DNA from 2 places in the Nocardia sp. JCM 38205 genome. Region 2 is predicted to be linked to the other one. Evidence: predicted binding sites of a transcription regulator. Region 2 holds the regulator's gene; the other holds the start of a gene.

Region 1 (7,158 bases), 290 kb from region 2:
TACGGCGTGGACGGTGGGCGTGCCGCATCGCTGAGAGCAGCATCACAGCGTCGGCGGCGCACGGTCCGCTGGCTCGGCGTTCCCGTGACACGGTGGTGAACCATCCGGGTCGACGAGGTTTCGCGCCGTGAAAATGGGGGTATTCCGAGCTCGCTGGCGAGCGTCATTCTCGACTGCCACATCGAGACACCCGGCCAACGACGTCCGATCGTCGTCGCGACGCACCCAAGACTGGCGCTCGCCCGCTTCACGTATCGGCGTGGGCGATCCAGCTCAGGCGAATTGGCCCGGCGAGCGTCCCGCACCACTGGGCCCGGCGAAGGCCTGCGCGATCGTCAGCCATTCGGCCGCGTCCGCCCCCACTGCCGTGAGCGCGAGATCGTCACGATGTCTGCGCTGGGTGACCAGCAGGCAGAAGTCCAGTGCCGAACCGGTGACGCGCTGTTCCGCATCCTCGGGACCCCAGGTCCACACGCTGCCGTCGGGCGCGGTGAGTTCGATCCGGAATTCCGCGGCCGGCGCTTGCTTACCGCGCACCATGTAGGCGAAGTTCCTGGTCCGCGCGCCGATATGGGCCACGGTCCGCAGTCGGGCGGTCGGTGTCCTGGTGACGCCGAGCGCGTCGGCCACGTCCTGGCCGTGCGCCCAGGTCTCCATCGTCCGCGCGGTGACCATCGAGGCCGCGCTCATCGGCGGCCCGAACCACGGCACCTTCGCGCCGGCGGGAACGTTGCGCAGTGCGTCGGCCAATTCGGCCCGGCTGCGCCGCCACCGGTGCAGCAGTTCGGCGGGCTCCGCGGCCGCTGCTTCTTCGGCGGCCTCGTCGACGAAGGTCAGCACGCGCGGCCCGGCCTCGGCGACCAGTTTCGCGAACCGGTCCGCATCGCAGGCCGAGATCGTGGCGATCTCGTCGGTCCAGGCCAGATGCCCGATCTGATGCGCGATGGTCCACCCCTCGGCGGGCGTGGGGGTGGCCCACTCGGCGGGGGCGAGTGGGGCGACGAGTCGTTCCAGATCGGCGCTCTCCTCGGCCAGATCGCCGAGTAACGCTTCCAGGTCAGCCATGAGTCCTCGCCCCGCGTTGTCGTTACCGGATGTCACTCGTGGTGACGTCGGGGTTCAGCATCTCAGCTCCCGATTAAAGAAGCAAGCATGCGTGCTTGTATTTGATTTCACCCAGCAGGCAGGCAGGCCGTCGGGGCGGAATGCTCGCCCGCTGCCCCCGGAAATGCGCAGGTGCAAGCGGTTTGCCGAGCTGTTCGGTAGCGCTTTTCAGTCATCTCGTCAGTCACCTCTTGCATAGCCGAAGCGGCCGGGATGTCATGTAAGTAAGTGGTTACTTACGGGAGTGCGGATGGCATCGACACGGGAGCGGATCGTTTCGGAAGCCCTGCGGCTGTTCGGCGCACAGGGTTTCGCCCGCACCTCCGTCGCCCAGATCGAAGCGGCCGCCGGGCTCTCGCGTGGTTCCGGTGCGCTGTACCGGCACTTCGCCTCCAAGGACGAACTGCTGGTCGAGGCGGTGCGCTCGCGGCTGGTCGACCGCGGCGAATGGCAGCATTTCCTCGACCCGGACTTCTCCATCGCCCAGTTCCTTGCGGCGGTCGCGCCGAGCGCGTCGACGGCGGATCGGCTGTGGATGCTGTGCCGGATCGGGCTCATGCGCCTGGAACACGACCGTGACGTCACCCGAATCCTGCTGCGCGACAACTCCATCGCCCCCGAAGTACTCGAGGTGTTCCGGCGCGAGGAGTTCGTCGTGGTCACCTCGGTGGTCGCGCGCGGACTGACCGAACTCGCCGGCCCGAAGCACGCCGACGTCGACTGGGAGGCCACCGCGGCCGTGATCGTCGGCGCCATCGCGCACTACTGGCTGATGTGCGACATCTTCGGCGGTGACCACCCCTCCGGAATGGACAGCGAACGCTATCTGCGGGCCACCGCGGACCTGATGGCCGCACAGATCGATGCGGCCGCCCCACTGCCCCTCGGCGAACTGGAGACGTTGCGATGACGCAGTACATCACGGTGATCGGCGGCGGCCTGGCCGGACTCACCGCCGCCATAGCGTGCGCGGAAACCGGTGCACCGGTACGGCTGTTCGAGGCGCACTCGACGCTCGGCGGGCGCGGTCGCGCCACCTCGGGGCCGCACATCGCCCATGACGGCGCGCACGTCTTCTATGCCGACGGCCCGCACTACACCTGGCTGAAGGCACGCGGATTCACCGCAGGCCTCGGCTGGCCCGCACCACAACAGATGGCGCGCCTCGGTTTTCGCACCGACGGCCGGGTACGCCGGATACCGCCCGCCCGGATGCTGCGCGCGCAGGCCCGTTTCGATCTGAAACCGCCGGTTGACCAGGATTTCCGCAGCTGGGCCTCGGCGCGCTGGGGCGCGGCGACCGCCGAGCACATCGCCAACGCGATCAGTGTGGCCACCTCTGACGCCGACACCGGGCGATTGTCGGCGGCCTTCGTCTGGGGCCTGTTCCAGCGGGTGCTCGGGCCACGGGTGCCCGCGGTGCGGTGGGTGCGCGGCGGCTGGCAGCGGGTGATGGACCGGATGGCTGCCCACGCCGCCGGACTCGGCGTGGAGATCACCACCGGTGCGCGCATCGACAGCGTCGACACCTCGGCCGGGCCGGTGATCGTGGCCACCGAACTCGCCTCGGCCCGGCGCCTGCTCGGCGACGACAGCCTGACCTGGACCAGCGGGCACGCCGCCCTGCTCGATATCGCGGTGCAGAGCTCACCGCGCGACCGCAGCATCGTCTTCGACCTCGACGCGGGCGGGTTCCACGAGAGCTACACCATGCAGGACTACAGCATCGCCCCGGCCGGACAGTCGCTGTTCCAACTGCAGATGCCGGTGCGCGCCGGCGAAACGCCCGGGCAAGCCCAGCAGCGGCTTGCCGAGTTCGCCGATCTCGTCATCCCCGGACGCGCCACCAGGACGACGTTCTCCCGGACCGGCACGGCGAAGGGCCGCACCGGCGCCCTCGACCTGCCCGGCCGGACCTGGCGCGACCGTCCGGCGATCGACCGCGGTGACGATGTCTTCCTGGCCGGCGATATGGTGGCCGCCCCCGGAATGCGCGGTGAGATCTCGATCAACAGTGCCCTGGTCGCGGCCGAACGCGCGGTCGCCGCACTGCCCGCGCGCAGCGTGACACGATCATGAACGGGTAGTCGCGGCCGCCGCGCCCCGAATCGTTGACACCTCCACGGGGCAATGAGAATGTTGGGACCTCGAGTCTCATTCGATGTCTCAGACAACCATTCCGGGCATTCGTACCGGCCGGCCTAGGGAGAGCCCGCGTGACCACACTCGCGTCCGGTGTGTTCATCGATTGGGAGCAGCTCACCGGGCAGTCGAAATTCGTGGTGGACCTGATCAGCTTCCCGATCTTCGCCGGGATCGCGGGCTGGCTGACCAACTGGACCGGCGTGTTGATGCTGTTCTGGCCGCTGAGCTTCCGCGGTGTGCGGGTGCCCGGCCTGAAAGTGCTCTACCCGTATCTGCCGCGCCGGGTGCAGGTACTTCCGGTGTTCTCCGAGGACGGTTCCCGTTTCGGTTTCCAGGGTTTCATCCCGGCCCGCGCGGAGAAGATGGCCAGCATCTGCGTGGACAAGGCGCTGATGCGGATCGGCAGTCCACGCGATTTCATCCACGAACTCGACCTGGACGGTATCGCCGACTATGTGGCCGAGATGGCGCACAAGCAGGTTCAGTCGATCGTCGACGACGTCATGTACCGGGAGAATCCCGAGCTGTGGGGTTCGCTGCCGCGGGCGATGAAGCAGCTGGTCTATCAGCGGGTGGACCGGGAGCTGCCCGCGCTGTGCCGTCGCGCGTTCGAATCGCTGGGTGACAATGTCGACCAGCTGATCGACGTCAAGGGCTTCGTGATCCGGTACCTGCAGGACAACCCGATCATCCTCAAGGATCTGACCACCACGATCGCCGCGCCCGAGCTGCGGTTCATGGTGCGGATCGGCCTGCTCGGCGCGCCCTTCGGGCTGCTGCTCGCGCTGTATCTGCACGTGCATCCGAGCATCCCGGTACTCGGCTGGGTGCCGGCGTGGGTGATCGTGCTGCTGGTGTCGGCCGGTATCGGCGTGCTGGTCAACCTGATCGCGATCAAGATGGTGTTCGAGCCGGGCGATCCGCAGCCGCGCTACAAATACCTGTGGCGCCAGGCCCTGCTGGCCAAGCGTCAGCCGCAGGCCGCGGTCGATCTGGCCCACATCCTGGCCTACCAGGTGCTCACCCTGCCCAATCTGTCCAAGGAACTGCTCGAGGGCCCCAACGGCGATAAGACCCGCCAGTTGCTGGAACGGCTGATCTCCGACGAGATCCACCGCCAGCTCGGCCGCACCACCTCGATGGTCCGCGCCGCCTTCGGCCGCCGCCAATTCGACAACCTCAAGGTCGGAGCCGCCGGCGCCGCCGTCGGCCTGGCACCGACCCTGGTCGAGGACGCCGAGTTCACCGAGGAACAAGCCAAGAAGATCGACGAATTCGCCGCCCGCAAACTCACCCAACTCACCCCCGGCGAGTTCATGGAGATGTTCTACGCCTCCGTCGAACAAGACGCCTGGCTGCTGTACGTCCACGGCGGCCTGCTCGGCGTCGTCGTCGGCGGGGTACATCTGCTGCTGTTCGGCTGGTAGCCGCCGCGCACGTCCACCCTGGAGCGCTGATGTATTCGGCGCCGCTTTCGCCCTGAGTGAACCCCGCCACTCCCCTGGAACAAACCCGAATAGCCCGGGGTTGAGTAGGCATCGCTCAACTTTGAAAGGGTCGAAGACGTGACTGCAGCTCAGAACTTGCCGGTGCTGTTCCTGACCGATCCGATCGTGCTGCCGGGCATGGTCGTGCCCATCGAACTCGACGAATCGGCGCAGGCGGCCATTGATGCCGCGCGTGCCGCGAAGACCGACCAGGTCCTGGTCGCGCCCCGCTTGGACGAGGGGTACGCGGCCTACGGCGTGGTCGCCACCATCGAACAGGTCGGCCGGCTGCGCGGTGGCGCGCCCGCGGCGGTGCTGAAGGCGGAGCGGCGCGCCAAGATCGGTCACGGGGTGACCGGGCCGGGTGCGGCGCTGTGGGTGGAGGCCGAACCGGTAGCCGACGTGCCCGCCGACGGGCGGACCAAGGAACTCGCCGCCGAATACAAGAAGCTGGTCGTCTCGGTGCTGCAACGCCGGGAGGCCTGGCAGGTCATCGACGCGGTCAACCAGCTCAGCGATCCCTCCGCGATCGCCGATACCGCGGGCTACGCCACCTACCTGACCAGCGAGCAGAAGCGCGAGCTGCTGGAAACCCCGGAACCGGCCCAGCGGCTGGCGACGCTGATCGAATGGACCAAGGCGCATATCGCCGAGACCGAGGTCTCGGAGAAGATCAGCGAAGAGGTCCGCGAGGGCATGGAGAAGAGTCAGCGCGAATTCCTGCTGCGCCAGCAGCTCAACGCCATTCGCAAGGAACTCGGCGAGGACGAACCCGACGGCGCCGACGACTACCGCACCCGCGTCGAGCAGGCCGATCTGCCCGAAACGGTGCGCGAAGCCGCGCTGCGCGAGGTCGGCAGGCTCGAACGGGCCAGCGATCAGAGCCCCGAATCGGGCTGGATCCGCACCTGGCTCGACACCGTCCTGGAACTGCCGTGGACGGTGAAAACCACCGACAACACCGATGTTTCGGCCGCCCGCGCCGTGCTCGACGCCGATCACCACGGCCTCGACGAGGTGAAGGACCGGATGGTCGAGTACCTGGCGGTGCGGGCGCGGCGGGCCGCCCGCGGGCTGGAGGTCGTCGGCGGACGCGGCTCCGGCGCGGTGCTGGTGCTGGCCGGCCCGCCCGGTGTGGGTAAAACCTCGCTGGGTGAAAGCGTCGCGCGGGCGCTCGGGCGCAAATTCGTGCGAGTTGCGCTCGGCGGTGTGCGTGACGAGGCCGAGATCCGCGGTCACCGGCGTACCTATGTCGGCGCGCTGCCCGGGCGCATCGTGCGGGCCATGAAGGAAGCCGGCTCGATGAACCCGGTCGTGCTGCTGGACGAGATCGATAAGGTCGGCTCCGATTTCCGCGGCGACCCGGCCGCGGCCCTGCTCGAGGTGCTCGACCCGGCGCAGAACCACACCTTCCGCGATCACTACCTCGACCTCGATCTGGACCTGTCCGACGTGCTGTTCATCGCCACGGCCAACGTCATGGAGACCATCCCCGGCCCGCTGCTGGACCGGATGGAACTGATCACCGTCGACGGCTACACCGAGGACGACAAGGTCGCCATCGCCCGCGACTTCCTGGTCCCGCGCCAGCTGGAACGCAATGCGCTGACCGCCGAGGAGGTGACCGTCACCGAGGGTGCGCTGCGTGAGATCGCGGCCAACTACACCCGCGAGGCCGGTGTGCGGCAGATGGAGCGGTTGATCGCCAAGGCGCTGCGCAAGGCGGCCACGACGCTGTCGGAGGGTGCTTCGGTCGCCGATGCCGTGCCGACGATCGGGCTCGGCTACGACGCCGAACTCGGCTACGACGACGTGGTCATCGAAAAGGACCCGGCCGCAGTGCGTTCCGGTGCATCGCTGACCATCGACGTCGGTGATCTGAAGGAATACCTCGGCCGTCCCCGCTTCACCCCGGATTCGGTGGAACGCACCGCCGTCCCGGGCGTGGCCACCGGCTTGGCGGTGACGGGTCTCGGCGGCGATGTGCTCTACATCGAGACCAACGCCGTCGACGGCGAACGTTCGCTGACGCTCACCGGCCAGCTCGGTGACGTCATGAAGGAATCGGCCCAGATCGCGCTGACCTACGTCCGCTCGCACCTGGAAGAGATCGGCATCGAGCCCTCGGTGCTGGATCGCAATATCCACGTGCACTTCCCGGCGGGCGCGGTGCCGAAGGACGGTCCCTCGGCCGGTGTCACCATGGTCACGGCCCTGGTATCGCTGGCTCTCGGCAGGCAGGTGCGTTCGGATGTCGGCATGACCGGCGAGGTCACGCTGAACGGCCGGGTGCTGCCCATCGGCGGCGTCAAGCAGAAGCTGCTCGCCGCGCAACGGGCCGGCCTGAAGACGGTGTTCATCCCGGCCCGCAACGAGCCGGATCTGGACGACGTCCCGGCCGAGGTGCTCGCCGCGCTGGATG
Region 2 (7,158 bases):
GCGCATGCCGCCTCGGTTCGACGAACCGGTCGGCTGTCGGTGTGCGGAGGAGGATGGGCGAGGCGGTGACGGGTTGCGAGAAAAAATCCTCGCCCCCGGGGAATAGACCCTGACCACCGCTGGTTGAGCTGATCGAGCAACATTGAGTGTGTTCGACTCAAGTTTGACTTGACGCCCGGTGTGGCCGACGGGCAGGATTGAGCCGACCACGCTCAGTGTTGCTGGGACCGTGCTCCGTGCAGTGTCAGGGGCCTGGTCCATGGCGCGGTAAGCGCCGATATGGGCTGATAGCCCCGACACCACACAGGCATCGAAAAATAGGAGGAAACAATGGCTCGTGCGGTCGGAATCGACCTCGGGACCACGAACTCGGTCGTCGCCGTTCTCGAAGGTGGTGAGCCGGTCGTCGTCGCCAACTCGGAGGGTTCGCGCACCACGCCGTCGGTCGTCGCGTTCGCCAAGAACGGCGAAGTGCTGGTGGGCCAGCCGGCGAAGAACCAGGCAGTGACCAACGTCGACCGCACCATCCGTTCCGTCAAGCGCCACATCGGCACCGACTGGACCGTTGGCATCGACGACAAGAAGTACACCCCGCAGGAAATCAGCGCCCGCGTGCTGATGAAACTGAAGCGTGACGCTGAGGCCTACCTCGGTGAGGAGATCACCGACGCGGTCATCACCGTCCCGGCCTACTTCGAGGACGCCCAGCGTCAGGCCACCAAGGAAGCCGGCCAGATCGCGGGCATGAACGTGCTCCGCATCGTCAACGAGCCCACCGCGGCCGCGCTGGCCTACGGCCTGGACAAGGGCGACAAGGAACAGACCATCCTGGTCTTCGACCTCGGTGGCGGCACCTTCGACGTCTCGCTGCTGGAAATCGGCGAGGGCGTCGTCGAGGTCCGTGCCACCTCCGGTGACAACCACCTCGGTGGTGACGACTGGGACGAGCGCATCGTCAAGTGGCTGGTCGACAAGTTCAAGGGCACCTCGGGCATCGACCTGACCAAGGACAAGATGGCCATGCAGCGGCTGCGTGAGGCCGCCGAGAAGGCCAAGATCGAACTCTCGTCCTCGCAGTCGACCTCGATCAACCTGCCCTACATCACCGTCGACGCGGACAAGAACCCGCTGTTCCTCGACGAGCAGCTCACCCGTGCCGAGTTCCAGAAGATCACCTCGGACCTGCTCGACCGCACCCGCGCGCCGTTCCAGTCCGTGATCAAGGATGCGGGCATCAAGGTCTCCGATATCGACCACGTCGTGCTCGTCGGTGGTTCCACCCGTATGCCCGCCGTCTCCGAGCTGGTCAAGGAACTGACCGGTGGCAAGGAGCCCAACAAGGGCGTGAACCCGGACGAGGTCGTCGCCGTCGGCGCCGCCCTGCAGGCCGGTGTGCTCAAGGGTGAGGTCAAGGACGTCCTGCTGCTCGATGTCACCCCGCTGTCGCTGGGTATCGAGACCAAGGGTGGCGTGATGACCAAGCTCATCGAGCGCAACACCACCATCCCGACCAAGCGTTCGGAAACCTTCACCACCGCCGACGACAACCAGCCGTCGGTGCAGATCCAGGTGTTCCAGGGTGAGCGCGAGATCGCCTCGCACAACAAGCTGCTCGGCTCCTTCGAGCTGACCGGCATCCCGCCGGCCCCGCGCGGCGTGCCGCAGATCGAGGTCACCTTCGACATCGATGCCAACGGCATCGTGCACGTCACCGCGAAGGACAAGGGCACCGGCAAGGAGAACACGATCAAGATCCAGGACGGCTCCGGCCTGTCCAAGGAAGAGATCGACCGGATGGTCAAGGACGCCGAGGCGCACGCCGCCGAGGACAAGGCCCGCCGCGAGGAGGCCGAGACCCGCAACCAGGCCGAGTCGCTGGTGCACCAGACCGAGAAGTTCATCAAGGACAACGAGGACAAGGTGCCCGCCGACGTCAAGGAGAAGGTCGAGGCGGCCATCGCCGAGGCGAACGAGGCGCTGAAGGGCACCGACATCGCCGCGGTCAAGTCGGCCGTGGAGAAGCTGGCCACCGAGTCGCAGGCGCTGGGCCAGGCGATCTACGAGTCGTCCGCCGCCGACGCCGCCGCGTCCGGTAACGGTGCCTCCGCGACGGCCGACGACGATCAGGTCGTCGATGCCGAGGTCGTTGACGAGCCGGTCGACACGGAGAAGAAGTGACGAACGCGAACGCTGGGAACTCCGAGGAGCCGATCAGCTTCGTCGACAAGCGCAAGATCGATCCCGAGAACGGTGAGGTCAGGGAGGCTGCCGGGGCGGGCAATGGTTCCGCCCCGGCCGAGCCGGACGCCGCCGAGGTCGACGCCGCCGAGGTACCCGTGTCCGACGCCGCGGTCGAGCTCGCCGAGCGCACCGCCGACCTGCAGCGTCTGACCGCGGAGTACGCCAATTACCGGCGCCGGGTCGAGCGCGACCGCAAGGCCGCGATCGACGCGGCCAAGGCCGGCGTTGTCACCGAATTGCTCGGCGTGCTCGATGATCTCGATCGCGCCAGGGCGCACGGCGATCTGGAATCGGGGCCGCTGAAGTCGGTTGCCGACAAGCTGAGCGACGCACTGCGCAAACAGGGTCTCGAGGAGTTCGGTTCGGAGGGTGAGCCTTTCGATCCGACTCTGCACGAGGCGGTGCAGCACGAGGGTTCCGGACACTATCCGGTGATCGGCCTCGTGATGCGCAAGGGTTATCGGTTCGGTGACCGGGTGCTTCGGCACGCGCTGGTGGGGGTAACCGACGGCGTGGGCGATCTGCCCACCACCGCCCCCGCCGACCAGGGCGAAGCCCCCGCACCGGACCAGGCCGAGGCATCGGATGCTGATGCCGGCACCGACGAAGGATAAGAGCGCGGCCGAGCCGCACCGTACAAGAGGAACGAAAGGAGGAGATGCCCGGTGAGCCAACGGGAGTGGATCGAAAAGGACTTCTACAAGGAGCTGGGCGTCTCCTCCGGCGCCTCGCAGGACGAGATCAAAAAGGCCTACCGCAAGCTCGCGCGTGACCTGCATCCGGATGCCAACCCCGGCGACACCAAGGCCGAGGAGAGGTTCAAGACCGTCAGTGAGGCGCATGCCGTGCTGTCGGATCCGGTCAAGCGCAAGGAGTACGACGAGACGCGCAGGCTGTTCGCCGGCGGTGGTTATCCGCGCGGTGGATTCACCCCCGGCGGCGCCGGTGGCGGATTCTCGCAGGAGTTCAACCTCGGCGACATCTTCGGTGCCGGTGCCACCGGTGCCGACGGTGGCCTCGGCGATCTGTTCGGCGGTCTGTTCAACCGGGGCGGCACGCGATCGGCGAGCCGGCCCCGGCGCGGTTCCGATGTGGAGACCGAGACGACCCTCGGGTTCCGTGAGGCCGCGCAGGGCGCCACCGTCCCGCTGCGGATGACCAGTCCGTCGCCGTGCACCACCTGTCACGGCAGCGGCGCCAAGCCGGGCACCAGCCCACGGGTCTGCCCGCACTGCAACGGCACCGGCGTGATCAGCCGCAACCAGGGCGCGTTCGGGTTCAGTGAACCGTGCGACGACTGCCGCGGTACCGGCTCGATCATCGACAACCCGTGCGTGGACTGCCATGGCAGTGGTATCCAGAACCGGACCCGCACCATCACCGTCCGCATCCCTCCTGGTGTGGCGGACGGGCAGCGGATCCGGCTGGCCGGGCAGGGCGAGGCCGGGTTGCGCGGTGCGCCCTCGGGCGATCTGTACGTGACCGTGCACGTCAGCCAGGACCGGGTCTTCGGCCGCAGCGGCGACGACCTGACCCTGGTACTGCCGGTCAGCTACAGCGAACTGGTCCTCGGCACCACGGTGTCGGTGCCGACGCTGGAGGGCCGGGTCGGGGTCAAGGTGCCTCCGGGCACCGCCGACGGCCGCATCCTGCGGGTGCGCGGCCGCGGTGTGCCCAAGCGCGGCGGCGGAGCCGGTGACCTGCTGGTCACCGTCAAGGTTGCGGTGCCGCAGAAACTGGATGACAACGCCACCGAGGCGCTGCGGGCGCTGCAGGAGGCGGAGAAGGCCAGCGGTTTCGATCCGCGAGCAGGATGGGCAGGTGCGTGATGTCCGGAGATCCGAAGCAGGCGTCGGGTGGGCCGTCGCGAGCCGAGTACTTCATGATCTCGGTGGCGGCCCAATTGGCCGGTATGCATGCGCAGACGCTGCGCACGTATGACCGGCTGGGGCTGGTGACGCCACAACGCACTTCGGGCGGCGGGCGACGCTATTCGGCAAGGGATGTGGAGCTGTTGCGCGAAGTGCAGCGGCTGTCCCAGGACGAGGGCGTCAACCTGGCGGGCATCAAACGCATCATCGAACTCACCAATCAGGTCGAACAGTTGCAACAGCGCGTCGCCGAGCTGAGTGCGGAACTGGAGCGCGCGCGGGCGAACTACCGCGCGGATCTGACCCCGCCGCAGCGCAGCACCGCGCTGGTGGTGTGGCAGCCGCGGCATCGCCGGTAGCCGTTCGCCGGATGAGTTCTCGGGCCCCGGCCCGGCTCCGCTCGTGGGCCGGGTCGGGGCCCGAGGTCCGTCCGGGAACGTTTCGGATTTGCCGACAGATCGCTGTCGGATGCGAACTTCATTGTGAAGCTTGCATATTGAGTGGTCGAGTGACGGATTTCACCCGTTTTATCCAGTCCTTCAGTCGGTTTCGTCGCGAATTCGTACGCCATACCCTTGTTTTGTCGGAATTGCACGTGGGATGTTTCGTCCGTCCATTCCACTGCCGGCAAACCTCGCCTACACTCCAAAGCCACGGCTGCTGACGAGTGTCCCGCAGCACCTCACTCGCCGGCACGGATAGTGCTCGAATGCGAAATGGGGTTGTGGCGCATATGGATTCGCGGACCGTCGCGTTGATCAGGACGACGTTCAAAGCGGTTGCCGCGGAAGAGGGTGGGGCGGAGCGGTTGTCCAAGTCGTTTTATGCGATCTTGTTCACCGAATATCCGGGTGTCCGCGATTATTTTCCCGCGGCGATGGACGCGCAGCGTGACCGCCTTGTCAAGGCCATCGGATACGCGCTCGACCGGCTGGAGGAGCCGGAAAAGTTGCTGCCCTTCCTCGCCCAGCTCGGCCGCGATCACCGCAAGTACGGGGTCCAGCGGGCCCATTACACGGCGGTATCGGAATCGTTGAAGACGGCCATGCGCCGATTCGCCGGTTCGGAGATGTGGACCGACGAGGTCGAACGCGCCTGGACCGAGGGCTTGGCGCTGATCTCGGACACCATGATCGGCGCCGCCGAACAGGAGAGCACACCGCCGGTGTGGACCGGAACGGTCGTCGAACGCCGCGAGGTGCTCCGCAATCTGGCGGTGATCCGGCTGCAATTGGACCAGCCGATGCAATACGCGGCGGGCCAATATCTGAGCGTGCAGATCCCCTCGCGGCCGCGGATGTGGCGCTATATGTCGCCAGCGGTCCCGGCGAATGCCAACGGCGAGATCGAATTCCATATTCGCTCGGTCCTCGGTGGCTGGGTCAGCCCGGCGATGGTCGGCAACACCGCGGTCGGTGATCAGTGGCTGCTCGGCTCCCCGCTGGGCGGATTGGGAATTCCGCGCAACGTCAAACGCAAAATGCTGATGATCGGCTGCGGCACCGGTATCGCACCGCTTCGCGCCCAGCTCATGGCAATGTCACAGCGACGCATCAATCCGAAGGTGCACCTGTTCGTCGGCGGCCACCATCCGTGCGATCTCTACGACCTGGAGACGCTGAGCCGGCTCGCGGTCGCCAACAAATGGCTCACCGTCACGCCGGTGACCGAACGCGCCGAGAATCCGTGGTGGTACTACGATTCCGGCGAATCGGAAAGAACCTGGCCCGGCCTCGAACCACGGGTGACCGGGCAGATCGGAAAGATCGTCGCCGGCTACGGCGCATGGGCCGACCGTGATGTGCAGATCGTCGGCTCACCTTCGATGGTGCAGACCACCAAGTTCCGGTTGATGGCTACCGGGACCCGAGCCATGAACATTCGTCACGATCCGCTCTTCTGAGCCATGAGCGGCCGGATCAGCCGCCCTCCCACTGAATTCGTTCCGCCGGTGTCCCGGTGTCGAGCAGCCGCTGCACGGTCGCGCGCGTCATCCCGGGCGAGCCGCACACCAGCACCTGGTGCCGGTCGAACGCGCCGTGCGAGCCGACCACCTCCGCGAGCGTCCCGTACAGCATCTCATCGGGTGCGAAGCCGATATCCACCCGGGAACGCTCGTACCATTCGTCCGGCAGATCGGGATCGTCCGGGGTCTCCACCACCGGAACCACTGTCAGCCACGGCAATTCCTCGGCCAGCAGCGTCAGCATGTCGGCCGCGTACAGGTCGCGCGGCGATGCACCGCCGACGAACAGGTAGGTCGGCGGCTGCACCTCGCGACGAGCCAGTTCCAGGATCTGCGCGCGCATCGGCGCCAAACCCGTGCCGCCCGCGATCATCACGACCTCGTCGCCCTCCGGATCGACGAAGAAGGTGCCTGCGGGTGCGCCGATCGTCCACTCGTCGCCGGCCGCGGTATCGGCCACGATCCCGCCGCTGCACCAGCCGCCGGGCACCGTGCGCACATGGAACTCGAGCTTGCCGTCCAGCGAGGGCGGCAGGGCGGGGGACAGGCGCCGCCGCAGACCGGGGAACTGCGGTACCCGCACCTCCACCGACTGCCCGGCGGTGAACGGCACGAACTCGCCGATCAGCCGGATCACCGCGAGATCATGACGCAGCCGATGATGTCCGACCACGGTCGACTTCCACACGGGCGCTTCCGGAATCGCGCCGTTGCGTGGCGCATGCGGATCGATGTCCATACCTACTCTCAGACGGGATCGGAACTGATGATCGACTCCGGTGTGCCCACTGCCAGCAGCGCGCGCCGGGTATCGGCGATCATCTTCGCCGAGCCGGCGATCTGGATCTGGCGATCCGACCACGACCCGAAGCTGGCGACCACCGCACCGAGATTACCGACCAGGCGCCGGTGCATGCCGTAGGGCGCGTCGGCAGCGGGATGCGGATACCACCACGGGTTGGTCTTCTGCTCGCACACCGGAACGATCGTCAGCCACGGGTTGCTCTGCGAGAGCTGCCACATGTTCTCCACGTCGTACAGATCGCACGGGTACACCCCGCCGATGAAGAAGTGCACCCG

The links. Region 2 encodes HspR, which represses chaperone genes until heat shock. Its sites were predicted from a motif close to ANNTGAGTNNNNNNNACTCANNT; they were not measured.
Region 1: lon (endopeptidase La) is a predicted target of HspR. The motif match lies at 4,775-4,797, and genes of this name have one in related genera.

Annotation. Positions count from the first base shown of each region.
Region 1 covers NZ_JBYHFL010000002.1:280,650-287,807, forward strand. Annotated here, with positions in the region: gene AC4HOU_RS08095 (TIGR03084 family metal-binding protein) at 274-1,065, opposite strand; gene AC4HOU_RS08100 (TetR/AcrR family transcriptional regulator) at 1,355-2,014, shown strand; gene AC4HOU_RS08105 (NAD(P)-binding protein) at 2,011-3,183, shown strand; gene AC4HOU_RS08110 (DUF445 domain-containing protein) at 3,321-4,676, shown strand; gene lon (endopeptidase La) at 4,875-7,158, shown strand, end outside.
Region 2 covers NZ_JBYHFL010000002.1:568,983-576,140, forward strand. Annotated here, with positions in the region: gene dnaK (molecular chaperone DnaK) at 331-2,178, shown strand; gene grpE (nucleotide exchange factor GrpE) at 2,175-2,855, shown strand; gene dnaJ (molecular chaperone DnaJ) at 2,907-4,070, shown strand; gene AC4HOU_RS09380 (heat shock protein transcriptional repressor HspR) at 4,070-4,471, shown strand; gene AC4HOU_RS09385 (globin domain-containing protein) at 4,846-6,015, shown strand; gene AC4HOU_RS09390 (FAD-binding oxidoreductase) at 6,032-6,817, opposite strand; gene AC4HOU_RS09395 (FAD-binding oxidoreductase) at 6,826-7,158, opposite strand, start outside.